One region of the Deferrisoma camini S3R1 genome, then DNA from elsewhere that is predicted to be linked to it. Evidence: riboswitches for the same ligand, from Rfam matches in the RefSeq annotation. Region 1 holds a riboswitch; the other holds the start of a gene.
The links. Region 1 has a riboswitch for molybdenum cofactor ahead of DEFCA_RS0110705 (porin). Riboswitches for the same ligand answer to the same signal wherever they lie in the genome.

Region 1 (7,471 bases):
GGGCCCGCACCCTCCCCCCCTCCACGGCGACCACCTCCAGGGGGATCGCGCCGTCGGCCAGGCTGATCCGGTCGCCGGGGGCGAGCTCCTCGGCCAGATGGGGGTAGTTCACGGGCAGGGCCCCCGGCTCGGGGGTCGAGACGAGCACGATCTCCTCTCCGGCGTGGACCACCCGGGGCTTCTCCAGCTCGCCCAGCCGGATCTTGGGGCCGGCCAGGTCCAGCAGCAGGGCCACCGGCCGGCCCACGTCCCGGCCGGCCTCGCGCACGAGCTCGGCCGTGCGGGCGTGGGTGGAGTGGTCACCGTGGCTCATGTTGAGCCGGGCCACGTCCATGCCGGCCTCCACCATGCGCCGCAGCACATCGGGGTCGGCGCTGGCCGGCCCCACGGTGCACACGATCTTCGCCCTTCGCATCGGTTCCTCCGCTGGTTCGGGGAGCAGGCCGTGATAAGGTTTTCTCGCAAAACGGGGAAAACTTACCGTGAACCCCGGGCCCCGTCCAGTCCGGAGGGTGGAATCAAACGAATGGCCGGTTGAGGAAACTTTGTTTGTTTTGGTATGGTGTTTGCAGCTCGGGCCGTGTTCACCCATTCGACGGAGGAGACGCCATGAAGAAGTATTGGAACGAGAAGTTCGAGACCATGCCGGTGGAGCAGCTCCAGGAGTTCCAGGCACAGAAGCTCCGGGAGACCGTGGCCTGGCTGTACGAACGGGTCCCGTTCTACAAACAGAAACTCGACGAGAAGGGGGTGAAGCCCGAGGATATCCGCACCCTGGACGACATCCGTCACCTTCCGTTCACCGTCAAGAACGACCTGCGCGACAACTACCCCTTCGGGCTGTGCGCCGTGCCGATGAAGGACCTGGTGCGGGTGCACGCCTCCTCCGGAACCACCGGCAAGCCCATCACCGGCCCCTACACGGCCGAGGACAAGGCCCAGTGGCAGGAGTGCATGGCCCGGACCCTGTGGGCCCAGGGGGTCCGGCCCGACGACATCTGCCAGAACGCCTACGGCATGGGGCTCTTCACCGGCGGCTTGGGCTTCTACCTGGGGGTCGAGGCCATCGGCTCGTGCCTGGTGCCCACCGGCTCGGGCATGACCGAGCGCCAGATCATGCTCATGCAGGACTTCGGGAGCACGGTGCTGTTCTGCACGCCCACCTACGCCCTGACCATCGCCGAGAAGGCCGACCAGATGGGGGTGGACCTGCGCAAGCTGCCCCTGCGGGTGGGCTCGTTCGGGGCCGAGCCGTGGACCGTGGAGATGCGCAAGGAGATCGAGGAGCGCATGGGCATCACCGCCCACGAGGCCTACGGGCTGACCGAGATGATGGGCCCCGGCGTGGGGTTCTCGTGCGAGGCGTACCGGCTGCACCTGAACGAGGACCACGTGTACCCCGAGATCGTGGACCCCACCACCCTGGAGCCCGTGCCCCTGGGCGAGAAGGGTGAGCTCGTGTTCACGGCGCTGCAGCGCCGGGCCATGCCGCTGCTGCGCTACCGGACCCGCGACATCACGAGCCTGCGGCGGGTCGAGTGTGACTGCGGCCGCACCCTCGTGGTGATGGACAAGATCCTCGGCCGGTCCGACGACATGCTGATCATCTCGGGCGTGAACGTGTTCCCGAGCCAGGTCGAGTCGGTGATCATGGAGTTCGAGGAGATGGAGCCCCTCTACCAGATCCGGGTGTTCAAGAAGGGCCACCTGGACGGCATGAAGGTGGAGGCCGAGGCCAAGCCCGCCGTGTACGCCCAGGGCAAGGAGGCCCTGGAGGAACTGGCCCGTCGGATCAGCGCCCGCATTCACGCCGTGATCGGCATCCACGCGCCCGTGGAGATCGTGCCCCAGGGCAGCATCGCCCGCAGCGAGGGCAAGGCCAAGCGGGTGATCGACGAGCGCAAGAAGTAGACGGCTCGGCCGGCGGCGGCGGGGTTCCCCTTGACCCCGGGGCCGCCGGCCGGCTATGTTCTCCCGCGTCTCCGAGCGGACCGACCTACCGGCCCCAGCGGCCCACGGGCGGTTCGCCGATGGGTCGGGGTGGAAACGCCCCGGCCTCCCGCGTTCGGAAAGGAGACGGGTGACCGGTGTTGTGCGCACCCTCCCCGTCCGACCGCGGGGAGGGTTTTTTGTGTGTTGCCTCCGAGCCGTGGCGCCTACGGGGTCCGTCCTAGGGCGCGCGGCCAACGGGTTCGGCGGGAAACCGCCGGGCCTCCCGTGCTTGGAAAGGAGGCGGTGCGACCGACGGGTCCCGTGCGGGGTCCGCCCGGCATGCCCGCGCCCCCTTTCCAGCCGGAAAGGGGGCGCTTCTCGTTTGGAGGATTCGCCGCTCACCCATCACGGAAAGGAGGAACGAATGCGGCAGGTCGTGGGAGTTCTGGCGGTACTGGCGACCCTGGGGGTGGGGGCCCGGCCCGGGTGGGCCCGGGTCGACCTGCTCGAGCGCCTGGAGCAGAAGGGCATCATCACGGCGGCCGAGCGCAAGGAGCTGGAGGCCCGGCAGGCCCCGGCCGTGCCCGCGGCCCCGAACCACCTGTCCTACCGGAGCCGCGACGGCCGGTTCTCCGGCCGGATCTACGGCTACGGCCAGGTGCGCTACACGTTCCGGGAGCTGGAGGACGCCGAGAACCAGAGCAACTTCTCGGTGCAGCGCACGCGCGTGGGGCTCAAGGGGCACGCGTTCCGCAAGAACCTCGAGTACAAGGTCTACGTGAACGTGTACTCGGGCAACGAGAAGGGCACGGACCTGTTCGATTTCTTCGGGGACTACGCGTTCGCCCCCTGGTTCTCCGTGAAGGCCGGGGCCTACAAGGTGCCCTACGGCGTGCAGTGGAACGTGTCGGCCTCGAAGCTCCAGTTCGTGGAGCGAAGCGGGGTGGACGCCACGTTCCGGTTCGACCGGGACACGGGCGTCACGGTCCACGGTAAGCTGGCCGGTGGGCTGTCTTACGACGCGGGCGTGTTCAACGGCGAGGGACGCAACCGCAACAACTCGGGCGACGGTCACCTGTACGTGGGCCGGGTCGTGTGGGCCCCCATGGGCGGAAGCCCCCTGACCGGGGAGCCGAGCCTGAACCGGCCCGAGCGACCCCAGGTGTTCCTGGCGGCCTCGGTGGCCTACGACGACGACGTGGCGGGCCACACCCGCAAGAACCTGAACGGAAGGCTCGCGGCCCTGGGCACGAGCGACGTGGTGAGCGTGGGGGGATTCGCGGGGGTGGCGTACCGGGGGTTCTCGCTCCGGGCCGAGGGCCACCGCCGCCGGATCGACCCCAAGGCCGACGGCGTGGACGACGAGACCGCCACGGGCCTGTACGTGCAGGGGGGCGCCCTGGTGTGGAGGGACGTGGTGGAGATGGCCGGCCGGTACGAGTTCTTCGACCCGAACACGGACGCCTCCGACGACCTGACCCAGTCCTACGGGGTGGCCCTGAACGCCTTCTTCAACGGCCACCGCAACAAGATCCAGGCCGACTGGTTCCGGATCCGCGCCCAGGACGGGCCGGGCTCGGCCACGACCGAGGATCGGTTCCGGGTCCAGTACCAGGTGGCGTTCTGACTTCCGCTAGGACGCTAGGAGGCTGGGAGGCTAGGACGCTTGAAACCTCCAGAATTCCCATACGTTCTAGTCTCTAGTTTCTAGTCTCTAGTCTCTAGCTCCCCCCGGACCAACGGGGGTGCCCCTTCGCGTTGTAGGGCCCCGCATGGGCCTGATGAAGCTTCCAGCAGCAAGAAAGGAGAAAACCATGCGAGACCGTCGATGGATCCGTTCCTGGAGCGGGCTGGTGCTGGCCCTGGCTCTGGTCGCCGGCTGGGTCGGCTCGGCCGGCGCCGAGTGCCGCATCCGGATGTCCACCACCACCAGCACCGAGAACTCGGGGCTCCTGGCCCGGCTGCTGCCCCCCTTCGAGGAGACCTGGGGGTGCAAGGTGGACGTGATCGCAGTGGGCACCGGCAAGGCCCTGCGGTTGGGAGCCAACGGCGACGTGGACGTGGTGCTGGTGCACGCCCGGCCGGCCGAGGACAAGTTCGTGGCCGACGGCTACGGCGTGAACCGGCGTGACGTGATGCACAACGACTTCGTGGTGCTGGGGCCGGCCGACGACCCGGCCGGCGTGCGGGGCTCGGGCTCGGCCGCCGAGGCCCTTCGCCGGATCGCCAGGGCCGAGGCCTCGTTCGTGTCGCGGGGCGACGACTCGGGCACCCACAAGAAGGAGAAGGCCCTTTGGGCCGCGGCCGGCCTCGAGCCTGGTGGGGCTTGGTACAAGGAGGCCGGCCAGGGCATGGGCGCGGTGCTGCGCATGGCCGACGAGCTCGGGGCCTACACCCTGTCGGATCGGGGCACGTACCTCGCGTTTCGGGAGAAGATGGGCCTTCGGATCGTGTACGAGGGCGATCCGGCCCTGGCCAACCCCTACGGCATCATCGCGGTGAACCCGGCCCGGTACCCGGACGCCAACTACGAGGGCGCCATGTGTCTCATCGGGTACATCACCGGGCCCCGGGGGCAGCGGATCATCAAGCGGTTCAAGAAGGGCGGGGAGCAGCTGTTCTTCCCCGACGCCATCCCGAACCCGTAGCCGCCCCTGGGGCCTTCACCACGCGCCGAGCCGCCGGTACGCCTCGTACACCACCACCCCCACGGCCGTGGAGAGGTTGAGGCTCCGCACCCGGCCCCAGATCGGAATCCGGAACACCTGGGACGCGTTTCGTTCGAGCAGGTCCGGCGGAAGCCCCCGGCTCTCGGGTCCGAACACCAGCCGGCATCCGGGGGCGAACGGGGCCCGGTCGTAGGGTCGGCCGCTCCGGGCCGAGAAGTAGAACACCGGGCCGGAGCCGCTGGCCGCCAGGGCGGCCCCCAGGCTCGGGTGCTCGCGCACCGACACGTGGGGCCAGTAGTCCAGCCCGGCCCGCTTGAGGTGGCGGTCGTCCGTGGAGAACCCCAGGGGGTGGACCAGGTGGAGGTGGGTCCGGGTGGCCGCGCACAGCCGGGCGATGTTGCCGGTGTTGGGGGGGATCTCGGGCTCCACCAGGACCACGTGGAGGGCAACCGGGCTCACGGCCTGCCCTCCATCCACCGGGCCAGGTGCCGGCCGGTGGGCCCCAGGGCCCGCTGGGCCACGTCGGCCGGGGGGCCCGCGTCCACCAGCCGGCCCCCTTCGTCGCCCCCACCGGGCCCCAGGTCGATGACCCAGTCGGCCCGGGCGATGAACTCCAGGTTGTGCTCCACGGCCACCACCGTGTTCCCCTCGGCCACCAGATCCCGGAGCACCGCGAGCAGCCGGTCCTGATCGTCGGCGTGCAGCCCCGTGGTGGGCTCGTCCAGCAGGTAGACCAGGTTGCGGGGCCGGCGCCGGGCCAGGAGCTCCGAGGCGATCTTGAGGCGCTGGGCCTCGCCGCCCGACAGGGTGGGCGCGGGCTGCCCCAGCACCAGGTACCCCAGGCCCAGGCGTTGCAGCGTGGCGAACACCCGGGCCAGCGCGGCGTGGTCGGCGAACACCTCGGCCGCGTCGTCCACGCTGAGGCCCAGCACGTCGTGAATGGTTAGGCCCCGGTATCGAACGGCCAGCACCCGGGGCCGGAACCTTCGGCCGTCGCACTCCGGGCACGGCACGAAAAGGTCCTCGAACAGGTACATCTCGAGCTTCTCGTACCCCGTGCCCCCGCAGCGCTCGCACCGCCCCCCCTTCACGTTGAACGAGAAGTGGGCCGGCCCCAGCCCCAGCCGGCGGGCAGCGGGGAGGCCCGCGAACAGGTCCCGCACCGCCTTGTAGGCCCCCACGTAGGTCAGGGGGATCGACCGCGGGGTGCGGCCCATGGGCGACTGGTCCACCAGCCGGACCCCCTCCACGGGCGGATCGGGGGGCAGCACGAGGCGGGCCGGTCCCCGAACCCCCTTCGACTCCAGCAGCGGCCTCAGGGTGTCGGCCACGAGGGTGGACTTCCCGGACCCGGACACCCCGGTCACGCACACCAGGACCCCCAGGGGGACCGAGACCTCGAGATCCCTCAGGTTGTGGAGCCGGCATCCCTCCAGGGTCAGGAACCCGCGGGGACGTCTCGGCTCGGCAGGGGGCCGGCCGCCGGCGCGCCGGGCCAGGTGCCGGCCGGTGGGGGTGTCGGCCCGGGCGAGCTCCCGCGGCGGACCCTGGAACACGATCCGGCCGCCCCGGCGACCCCCTCCCGGGCCCATCTCGATCGTCCAGTCGGCCCGGCGGATCAGGGAGAGGTCGTGCTCCACCACGATCACGGTGTTGCCCCGGCCGGTCAGTTCCCGGAGCACCTCGCCCAGCACGTCCACGTCCCGGGCGTGCAGGCCCACGGTGGGCTCGTCCAGCACGTAGGTGGTGCCGGTCAGGTGGTTCTGGAGCTGCAGGGCCAGGGCGGCCCGCTGGGCCTCGCCGCCCGACAGGGTGCGGGTGGGGCGGTCCATCGTGAGGTAGTGGAGCCCCAGCCTGACCAGGGTGCCGATCCGGTCCTCGATGCGCCACAGCACGGCCTGGCCCCGGGGGCCCACGACCGGGCCCAGGCCCCGTACCCACCGGCCCAGCGCGGCCAGGTCCATCCGGCTCGCGTCGGCGATGGTCCGACCGTCCACGGTCACGGCCAGGGCGGCGGGCCCGAGGCGGGCCCCGCCGCAGTCGGGGCAGGTGCGGGGGCTCCGGTACCGGGCCAGGAACACCCGCACGTGCATCTTGTAACGCTTGCCCTCCAGGTACTCGAAGAACTCCCGGATCCCCTCGAACCCCGAGCCGCCCTCCCACACGAGCCGCCGGACCTCGGGACCCAGCTCCGCCCACGGGGTGTCCAGGGGAACCCCGGCCGCCGGGCCGTGCCGCACGAGCTGGTCCTGCCACCACCGGTTGGCCGGGGTCTGCCACGGCTCCACCGCGCCTTGGCGCAGCGTTTTGCCGGGGTCGGGCACCACCTTGGTCTCGTCCCACTCCAGCACCGCGCCGAACCCGGTGCAGGTGGGGCACGCCCCCAGGGGGTGGTTGAAGCTGAACAGCACGGGCCGCGGCACCGGCAGATCGAGGTCGCACCGGTCGCACCGCCGCAGGGCGCTGAACCGCGCGGGCACGCCGTCGTCTCCGGTCACGCACACCAGGCCCCCGCCCAGGGAGAACCCCTGCTCCAGGGCCGAGACGATCCGGGAGCGGCGGGACGGCTCCAACACGATCCGGTCCAGGACCAAGGCGCCGCCGGCCGGGGGGAGCCGGGGCAGGTCCGGCTCGTCCAGGGGCCGGATCCGGCCTTCGACCCGCGCCCGGGCGAACCCCCGGGCCGACAGGTTCCGGGCCCACCCCTCCCGCGGCAGCCAGGTCAGGCGATCCAGGGGCACCTCCACCGTCACCCTCTGCCCGCCCCGGGCCTCCAGCAGGTGCAGGGCCAGGGCCTCGGGGCTCCAGGCCCGGCCCGGCTCGCCGCACCGGGGGCACCGCACCCGGCCGGCCGCGGCGTAGAGCAGCCG
Region 2 (7,471 bases), 250 kb from region 1:
ACCCCAAGCTCGAGGGCAAGAACGTCAAGGACGCCAAGGACGCCCGGGGCAAGCCGTTCATCCGGGACATGCTCTCGATGCGGGACGGTTGGGTGGAGTACTGGTGGCAGAACCCCGGCGAGCCCCGCGCCCGGAAGAAGATCGCCCGGGTGCTCTACTTCGAGCCCTGGGACTGGGTGATCGGGGTGGGAAGCTATGAGGACGAGTTCCTGACCATCCCCTGGGCCATCCGGGACGTGACGGTGGGTGCCTCGGCCGTGGCGATCGGGATCGCGGTGCTGGTGGGGTTCTGGTTCGCCCGCGGCGTGGGCAACGCGGCCGGCCAGCTGGGGCAGGCGTTCGAACGCCTGGCCCACGGGGACCTGGGCGCGTCCGTGGAGATCCACCGCTCGGACGAGCTGGGGGTTCTGGCCCGGGCGTACGGCGAGATGCGGGGCGGGCTCGTCGACCTGATCCGGCGGGTGTCCGAGGCGGCCGGGAGGGTGGCCGGGGAGGCCCAGCAGATCTCGGCCTCCAGCCAGCAGGTGGCGGGCGGCGCCGACCAGCAGAGCCACAAGGCCTCCGAGGTGGCGGCCGCCGTGGAGGAGATCTCGGCAACGGTGCTGGAGGTCAGCCAGAACGCCCAGGAGGTGGCCCGAAACGCCCAGCACATGTCCGACGTGGCCCGGGAGGGAGAAGAGATCCTCTCCGAGAGCCTCGCCCGCATGGACGGCATCGCCCGCATGGTGGAGGGCCTGGCGGCCCGCATCGAGGAACTGGGCGGCAAGACCGAGAGCATCGGCCACGTGATCCGGGTGATCGACGACATCGCGGACCAGACCAACCTGCTGGCCCTGAACGCCGCGATCGAGGCGGCCCGGGCCGGCGAGCACGGCCGGGGGTTCGCCGTGGTGGCCGACGAGGTGCGGAAGTTGGCCGAGAAGACCACCAAGGCCACCAAGGAGGTGGAGGCCACGATCCGCTCGACCCAGGAGGAGAGCCGCCAGGCCGTGGAGGCCACGGCCGAGGGCCGGGCCCAGGCCGCCCAAGCGCACGAGGTGTTCGACCGGGCCGGCGAGGCGTTCCGAGCGATCCTGGACCGGGTGAACCAGGTGAGCCAGATGATCGGGCAGATCGCCGTGGCCGCCGAGCAGCAGTCCGCGGCCATCGAGCAGATCTCCAACAACGTGGAGGGGATCGCCACCGTGAGCCGGGACGTGGCCGGCCAGACCGGGGAGCTGGCCCACGCCGCCCAGGGTCTGGCCGCCGAGGCCCACGGCCTCGAGCGGGCCGTGGGGCGGTTCCGGCTCGGGGAGGAGGAGGGCTAACCTCCCAAAACCCGGACCGCCGTGGCCTTGAACGACGCCACGGCCTCGTCGCCCACGGTGAGCCCCAGGCGCTGCCACGACGACCGGGTCACCACGGCCACCAGGCGGGCCCCGCAGTCCAGGGTGACCCACACCTCGCCGTCGGCTACCCGGGCCTCCACCACAGTGCCCCGCAGCCGGTTCCGTGCCGAGGTCGGCGGAATCTCCCGGGAGAGCACGATCTCCCGGGGGTCCACCTCGATGACCCGGGCATCGGCCGGCAACGGCTCCACCACCACGCGCAAGGGCCCGGCCACGAACACGTCGCCCCCGTGCCGTTCCGGCTGGCCCCGGAACACGTTGTCGGGGCCGCCGGGTCGTAACACCCCTCCCTCGGCCCGCCACACCTCGGCGCCCAACCGCCGGGCCTGGGCCGGGTCGTGGGTGGCCAGGACCACCGTGGTGCCCCTCTGCCGGCGCCAGGCGTCCACCACCGCTTCGATGCGCTCGCGGCTCTCGGCGTCCAGGTGGTTTAGTGGCTCGTCCAGCAGGAGCACCCGGGGCTCCAGGGCCAGCACCCGCGCCAGGGCCAACCGCTGGGCCTCTCCCCCGCTCAGCCGGGTGGCCCTCCGGTCGGCCAGGGGCGCGAGCCCCACCTGCTCCAGGGCGGCCGAGAGCCTGGGGGCCACCTCCGGTCCGCGGACGCCCCGGGCCCGCAGGGCCCAGGCCACGTTGGCCGCCACCGAGCGGTCGAACAAGTAGGGCGCCTGGGGCAGGTACCCCACGCCGGCGGGCGGTCTTCCGCCGGGGGAGACCTCGGATCCGAAAAACCAAAGCCGGCCCCCCGAGGCGGGACGGAGAAACGCCAACACCTCCAGCAGCGAGGTCTTGCCCGACCCGTTGGCCCCCACCAGCGCCACCAGGCCGCCGGCCGGCACCTCGAACCGCTCCAGCCGCAGCACCTCTCGCCCCCCTCGGGCGATCCGCAGCCCCTCGGCCCGGTACGCGGTCATGCCGACCTCCGGCGCAGGGCGAACAACGCCGCGTTCACCCCCAGGGCCACGGACAGGAGCACGATGCCCAGGGCCAGGCCCAGCTCGAACTCCCCCTTGCTCGTTTCCAGCGCGATCGCCGTGGTCATGGTGCGGGTGTACCCCCGGATGTTTCCGCCCAGCATCATGGCCACCCCCACCTCACCCACCGCCCGTCCGAACCCGGCCACCAGGGCGGCCAGCACGCCCAGACGGGCCTCCCACAGGGCCATGCGGCCGGTGGCCCAGGGCCCCGCGCCCAAGGCCCGGCAGGTCTGGAGGAACCGGGGGTCCAGCCCCTCGACCGCGGAGACGACCAGGTTCGTCATCAGGGGCAGCACCAAGAGGAACTCGCCCAGCACGATGCCGGGCGGGGTGTAGAGGAGGCCCAACCACCCCAGGGGGCCCTGCCTGCCGATCAGGCCGTACACGAGGAGCCCCACCACCACGGTGGGCAGAGCCATGAGGGTGTTCAGGACCAGCAGGAGGGGTTGGCGTCCCGGGAACCGGCCCAAGGCCACCGCAACCCCGGCCGGCACCGCCGCGGCCGCGGCCAGCGCAGAGGCCGCCCCCGAGACCCATACGCTCGTGCCCACGGCCGCCCACACGTCGGGATCCAGGCCCGTGAGCAGGCCCCAGGCATGGGACAGGGCGAGAACCAGGTAGTCCATCCCCTCCTCGGGCGCCGGGCCGGGGAGCCCGGCCGTGCGAGAACCGTAAGCACGAAAAACCCTCCCCGCGAACGGACGGGGAGGGCGCACACGTTCATCGCACCGGTCGGCCCGTCTCCTTTCCGAACGCGGGAGGCCGGGGCGTTTCCACCCCGACCCGTCGGCGAACCGGCCGTGGGCCCCCGGGGGAACCGGTAGGCCGAGTCGCTCGGAGACACAGGGGCAGTCTAGGCCACGGTGGGACGACCCGTCAACGGGCGTACTGCGACGGGCCCGCCGAAGGAGGAACCCCCCTTCGGCCCTGGGGGGCCCTAACAACGACTTTCGGTGGTCCGGGGCCATTGCCGGCGGCGGGGCACGGGTTTCAGGAACCGGAATTCAGCGGACAGGAGACAGGAAATCCCGAAAAGCAGCTTGAGTTCTCGGGGGGATCCTCTCGGGGGATCGAAGAGCCTTCTTCCTGTCCACCGACTTCTGAATGCTGGCCCCTGAAACCCCATGCCCTCCGAGCTTTGGTGCGGCTCAAAGGCCGCCTAGCCGCCTAGCGGGCCGAAGGCCCCAGACCGTTGACCGTTGACCGTTGACCGTTGACCGTAGACCGACGACCGAAGTTACATGGAAGGCCCTCTCACCAAGAAACGTCGTCTAGGGGCGGAAGGGGAACGATCTCGTCCTCCGACTCCAGCCGGGCCAGCACGGTGTGCAGGTCGTACTTGCCCACCCGGATCCGGCCGTCCACTAGGGGCCGCACCGGCGGGGCGAACCCGCACCGCACGTGGAGGTCGAGCCGGGGCATCTCGCCGGGCTCGCTCAGGCAGAACATGCCGGGCCGCTTCAGCAGGTCCTGGTACACACCGTAGATCAGGAGATGGCTCAGGCCCCGGCCCCGGGCCGGGGGCACCACGAAGATCAGGGTGTCGTCCAGCACCGACGGGTCCCCGCTGTGGGCCACGGCATAGAACCCAAGCTCCCGGTCCGGCCGGGAGTCCTCCGCCACGGCCAGCCCGGCCACGAACCGCTCCGGGTCGAACCGGCGGGCAAAGGCCGGCTCCCCAGCGGCCGAGGCGATCCGCTCGGGATCATCCGGCCCGATCGGTGTGAGCACGTAGTCCTGCCTGCGAAACCGGACCCTGCGTTCCCCGCCGTCCACTGGCGCCTCCCATCCTTCCACAGCCGACACTCCGGCAAGTCCCCTGCCCCTCCGGCACGGGGCCAATCGTTTTGAATGCAACTTGGCAACAGGCCCTTCGGGGCCGGGCAGCGGGGAAGGGTAACGTTCCGTGATCCGGGGGCCTTGGCGGCGGGGGGCGTGGGGCCTGCTGTTCAGGAGCCGGGGTCCGGAGGACAGAGGGCAGAAGCGTAAGGCGCCTCCCCCGATGCGCGAAGCTCTACAGAAAGTGGGGTGGGAGGCTTTCCTCGCGGCCTACCGGAGCTGAATTCTGACAGCTGGTATGGCCGCGCGCGGCTCTCCAGCAGCCCCCATGCCCCCGAGCTTTGGTGCGGTTCGAGAGCCGCCCAGCGGGCCGAAGGCCCCAACTCAACGGCGGCGCATGGCCCGTTGGATCTCCCGCTGGGCGTCGGCGCGCTTGAGGTCCTCGCGCTTGTCGTAGTGTTTCTTGCCCCGGCCCAGCCCCAGCTCCACCTTGGCGTGGCCGCCCCGGAAGTACACCCGCAGGGGCACCAGGGTGTACCCCTTCTGTCGCACCTTCCCGTGGAGGCGACGGATCTCGTACTTGTGCAGGAGGAGCTTCTTGTCCCGGTCGGGGTCCTGCTCCTCCCGCCGGCCGTGGGGGTAGGGGGAGATGTGGAGCCCCGAGATCCACGCCTCGCCGTCCTGCACCCAGGCGTAGGCGTCGGTGAGGTTGGCCTTGCCCTCCCGCAGGCTCTTGACCTCGCACCCCCGCAGAACGAGCCCGGCCTCGAAGGTTTCCTCGATGTGGTAGTCGCGCCGGGCCTTCTTGTTGGTGCACACCACCTTGACGCCCTCGGACCTCTTGGCCACCTCACCCCCTCCGCACGATCCGGGGCATGGCGGTCTTGCGCCCGCCCCACCGGGACGCAACCAGGGCGCCCGCCATGGCCACGAGCCCGAGGATGGCCGCGCCTGCATCGGGCCCGATGCCGAACCGGGGCCCCAGGGCGTTCCCCGCCACCGCCCCCGCCACCAGCACCAGCACCGGCACCAGGTACACCCAGAACGAGGCCTTCACCACGGCCGCCTCGGGCACGGCCACCGTCACCCGGTCGCCCGGGGAAACGCCCAGGGGGTCCTGAACCCACACCCGGGCCTCCCGGCCACCCCCCAGGTGCGCGCACGCCCCCCGGGCGGCGCACCCCTCGCAGGCGCTGCCCCGCTGGGTCTCCACCAGGGCCCGGCCGGGCCGGACCTCCAACACCTTTCCGGTCTCTTCGATCATGGAAGCTCCTGCCAACAGGCTTCGGGCTTTCGGCCGCTGGCGGCTGGGCAGCTAGGCGGCTGGGCGGCTCACGGGCCCCGCCGCCGCCGAGGCTTCGGGAGGCGTGGGGTCTGCCAGCCTCACTGGGGAATCCAGTCCCGGTCCGGGCCGATCCGCAGGAGCACCGCCACCAGGAGCTGGATCGCGTGGTCCAGGTCGGAGAGGCTCAGGACCTCGGAGGGGGTGTGCATGTACCGCAGCGGCACCTCCACCAGGGCCGTGGCCACCCCGGCGCGGGTGAGCTGCATCACGTTGGCGTCGGTGCCCGTGGCCCGGGGTGCCGCCTCGAACTGGACCGGGATCCCCTCGGCCCGGGCCGTATCCACGAGCAGCTCGAACAGGCGGGGGTTGATGTTGGCGCCCCGGGACAGCACCGGCCCCTTGCCCACCTGCACGTCGCCCACCGCCTTCTTGTCCACCCCCGGGTGGTCCGTGGCGAAGGTCACCTCCACACAGATGCCCACGTCCGGGTCGATGCCGAAGGCGCTGGTGCGGGCGCCCCGGAGCCCCACCTCCTCCTGGACGGTGGACACCCCGTACACCGTGCAGCCCAGGTCGGGCTTGCGCTCGGCCAGCCGGCGCAGGGTCTCGGCCACGACGAAGCTGCCCATCTTGTCGTCGAGGCCCCGGCTGGCCACCCGGTCTCCCCCCAGCCGCTCCAGCTCGAATGCGAAGGTGACGGGGTCGCCCACGGCCACCCGGGCCTCGGCCTCGTCCCGGCCGGCCGCCCCGATGTCGATGCACAGGTCCTTGATCTTGGCCACCTTGCTGCGCTCGTCGTGCTCCAGCAGGTGGATGGGCTTGCGGCCGACCACCCCGGTCACGGCGCCCTCGCGGCCGTGCACCCGCACCCTCTGTCCCGGCAGGAGATGGGCGTCCACGCCCCCGATGGGCGCGAAGTACAGGAACCCCTGGTCGTCGATGTACCGGACCATCAGCCCGATCTCGTCCACGTGGCCGGCCAGCATCACCCGCGGCCGGTCCGGCCCCCGGAGCACGCCCCAGGAGCTGCCCATCACGTCGGTGTGCAGCTCGTCCACGTGGGGCTCCACGTGGGCCCGCCACACCCGCTGGGCGGGCTGCTCGAACCCTGAGGGGCTCGGCGCGTCGGTCAACCGCTTCAAGAAATCGAACACCGCGTCTTCCATGTGTGACTCCTTCGGAGATGCTAGGAGGCTGGAAGGCTAGAAGGTTGGGGGCCTCCCACGCCCCTAAGGGGTTCCATTGCTTTCCAGCTTTCCAGCTTTCTAGCCTACTAGCTCCGATAGTCCGCGTTGATCCGCACGTACTCGGCGCTCAGGTCGCAGGTGGTCACGGCGGCCTCGCCGGCCCCCTCGTCCAGGGTGATCCGGATCTCGAACTCCCGGCCCGTCATGGCCCGGTGGGCCTCGGCCTCGGCCTCGAGGCCCAAGCCCAGGCCGTCGCGAACGATCTCCACCCCGCCCACGGCGATGTGGAACGGGCCGCCCCCGTAGGCCCCCGAGCGGCCCAGGGCCGCGGCGATCCGGCCCCAGTTGGGGTCCTCGCCGTGGATCGCGGTCTTCACCAGGGGGCTCTCGGCCACGGTGCGGGCGATCCGGAGGGCCGAGGCCTCGTCGGCCGCGCCCACGACCCGCACCTCCACCACCTTGGTGGCGCCCTCGCCGTCGGCTACGATCATGCGGGCCAGGTCCCGGCACACCCCCTCCACCGCCTCGGCCAGGGCGTCGAGCCCCCCCGGGGCATCGGCCGGCGCCACCCCGGCCGCTCCGCCCGCCAGAAGCAGCACGGTGTCGTTGGTGGAGGTGTCCCCGTCCACCGTGATCCGGTTGAAGGTCCGGTCCACGGCCTGCACGAGCACCTGCCGGAGGAGGGGGGGCTCCACGGCCGCGTCCGTGGCCAGGAACGCCAGCATGGTCCCCATGTCGGGCCGGATCATGCCCGCGCCCTTGGCCACGCCCACCAGGCACACCTCCCGGCCTTCCACCCGGAACGACCGGGCCGAGATCTTGGGGAACCGGTCGGTGGTGAGGATGGAGCGGGCGAAC

Region 2: it holds a riboswitch for molybdenum cofactor, as region 1 does, so the genes downstream of both, DEFCA_RS0111875 (ABC transporter permease) here and DEFCA_RS0110705 (porin) in region 1, are expected to answer to the same signal.

The regions. Positions count from the first base shown of each region.
Region 1 covers NZ_JAFN01000001.1:2,439,481-2,446,951, reverse strand. Annotated here, with positions in the region: gene pyk (pyruvate kinase) at 1-415, opposite strand, end outside; gene DEFCA_RS0110710 (phenylacetate--CoA ligase family protein) at 610-1,911, shown strand; molybdenum cofactor riboswitch at 1,969-2,092, shown strand; molybdenum cofactor riboswitch at 2,129-2,246, shown strand; gene DEFCA_RS0110705 (porin) at 2,357-3,559, shown strand; gene DEFCA_RS0110700 (substrate-binding domain-containing protein) at 3,747-4,580, shown strand; gene DEFCA_RS0110695 (tRNA (cytidine(34)-2'-O)-methyltransferase) at 4,596-5,060, opposite strand; gene uvrA (excinuclease ABC subunit UvrA) at 5,057-7,471, opposite strand, start outside.
Region 2 covers NZ_JAFN01000001.1:2,694,124-2,701,594, forward strand. Annotated here, with positions in the region: gene DEFCA_RS24240 (methyl-accepting chemotaxis protein) at 1-1,307, shown strand, start outside; gene DEFCA_RS0111870 (ABC transporter ATP-binding protein) at 1,304-2,299, opposite strand; gene DEFCA_RS0111875 (ABC transporter permease) at 2,296-2,988, opposite strand; molybdenum cofactor riboswitch at 3,102-3,204, opposite strand; gene DEFCA_RS0111880 (hypothetical protein) at 3,617-4,159, opposite strand; gene smpB (SsrA-binding protein SmpB) at 4,526-4,990, opposite strand; gene DEFCA_RS0111890 (SoxR reducing system RseC family protein) at 4,992-5,405, opposite strand; gene DEFCA_RS0111895 (M42 family metallopeptidase) at 5,525-6,592, opposite strand; gene argJ (bifunctional glutamate N-acetyltransferase/amino-acid acetyltransferase ArgJ) at 6,700-7,471, opposite strand, start outside.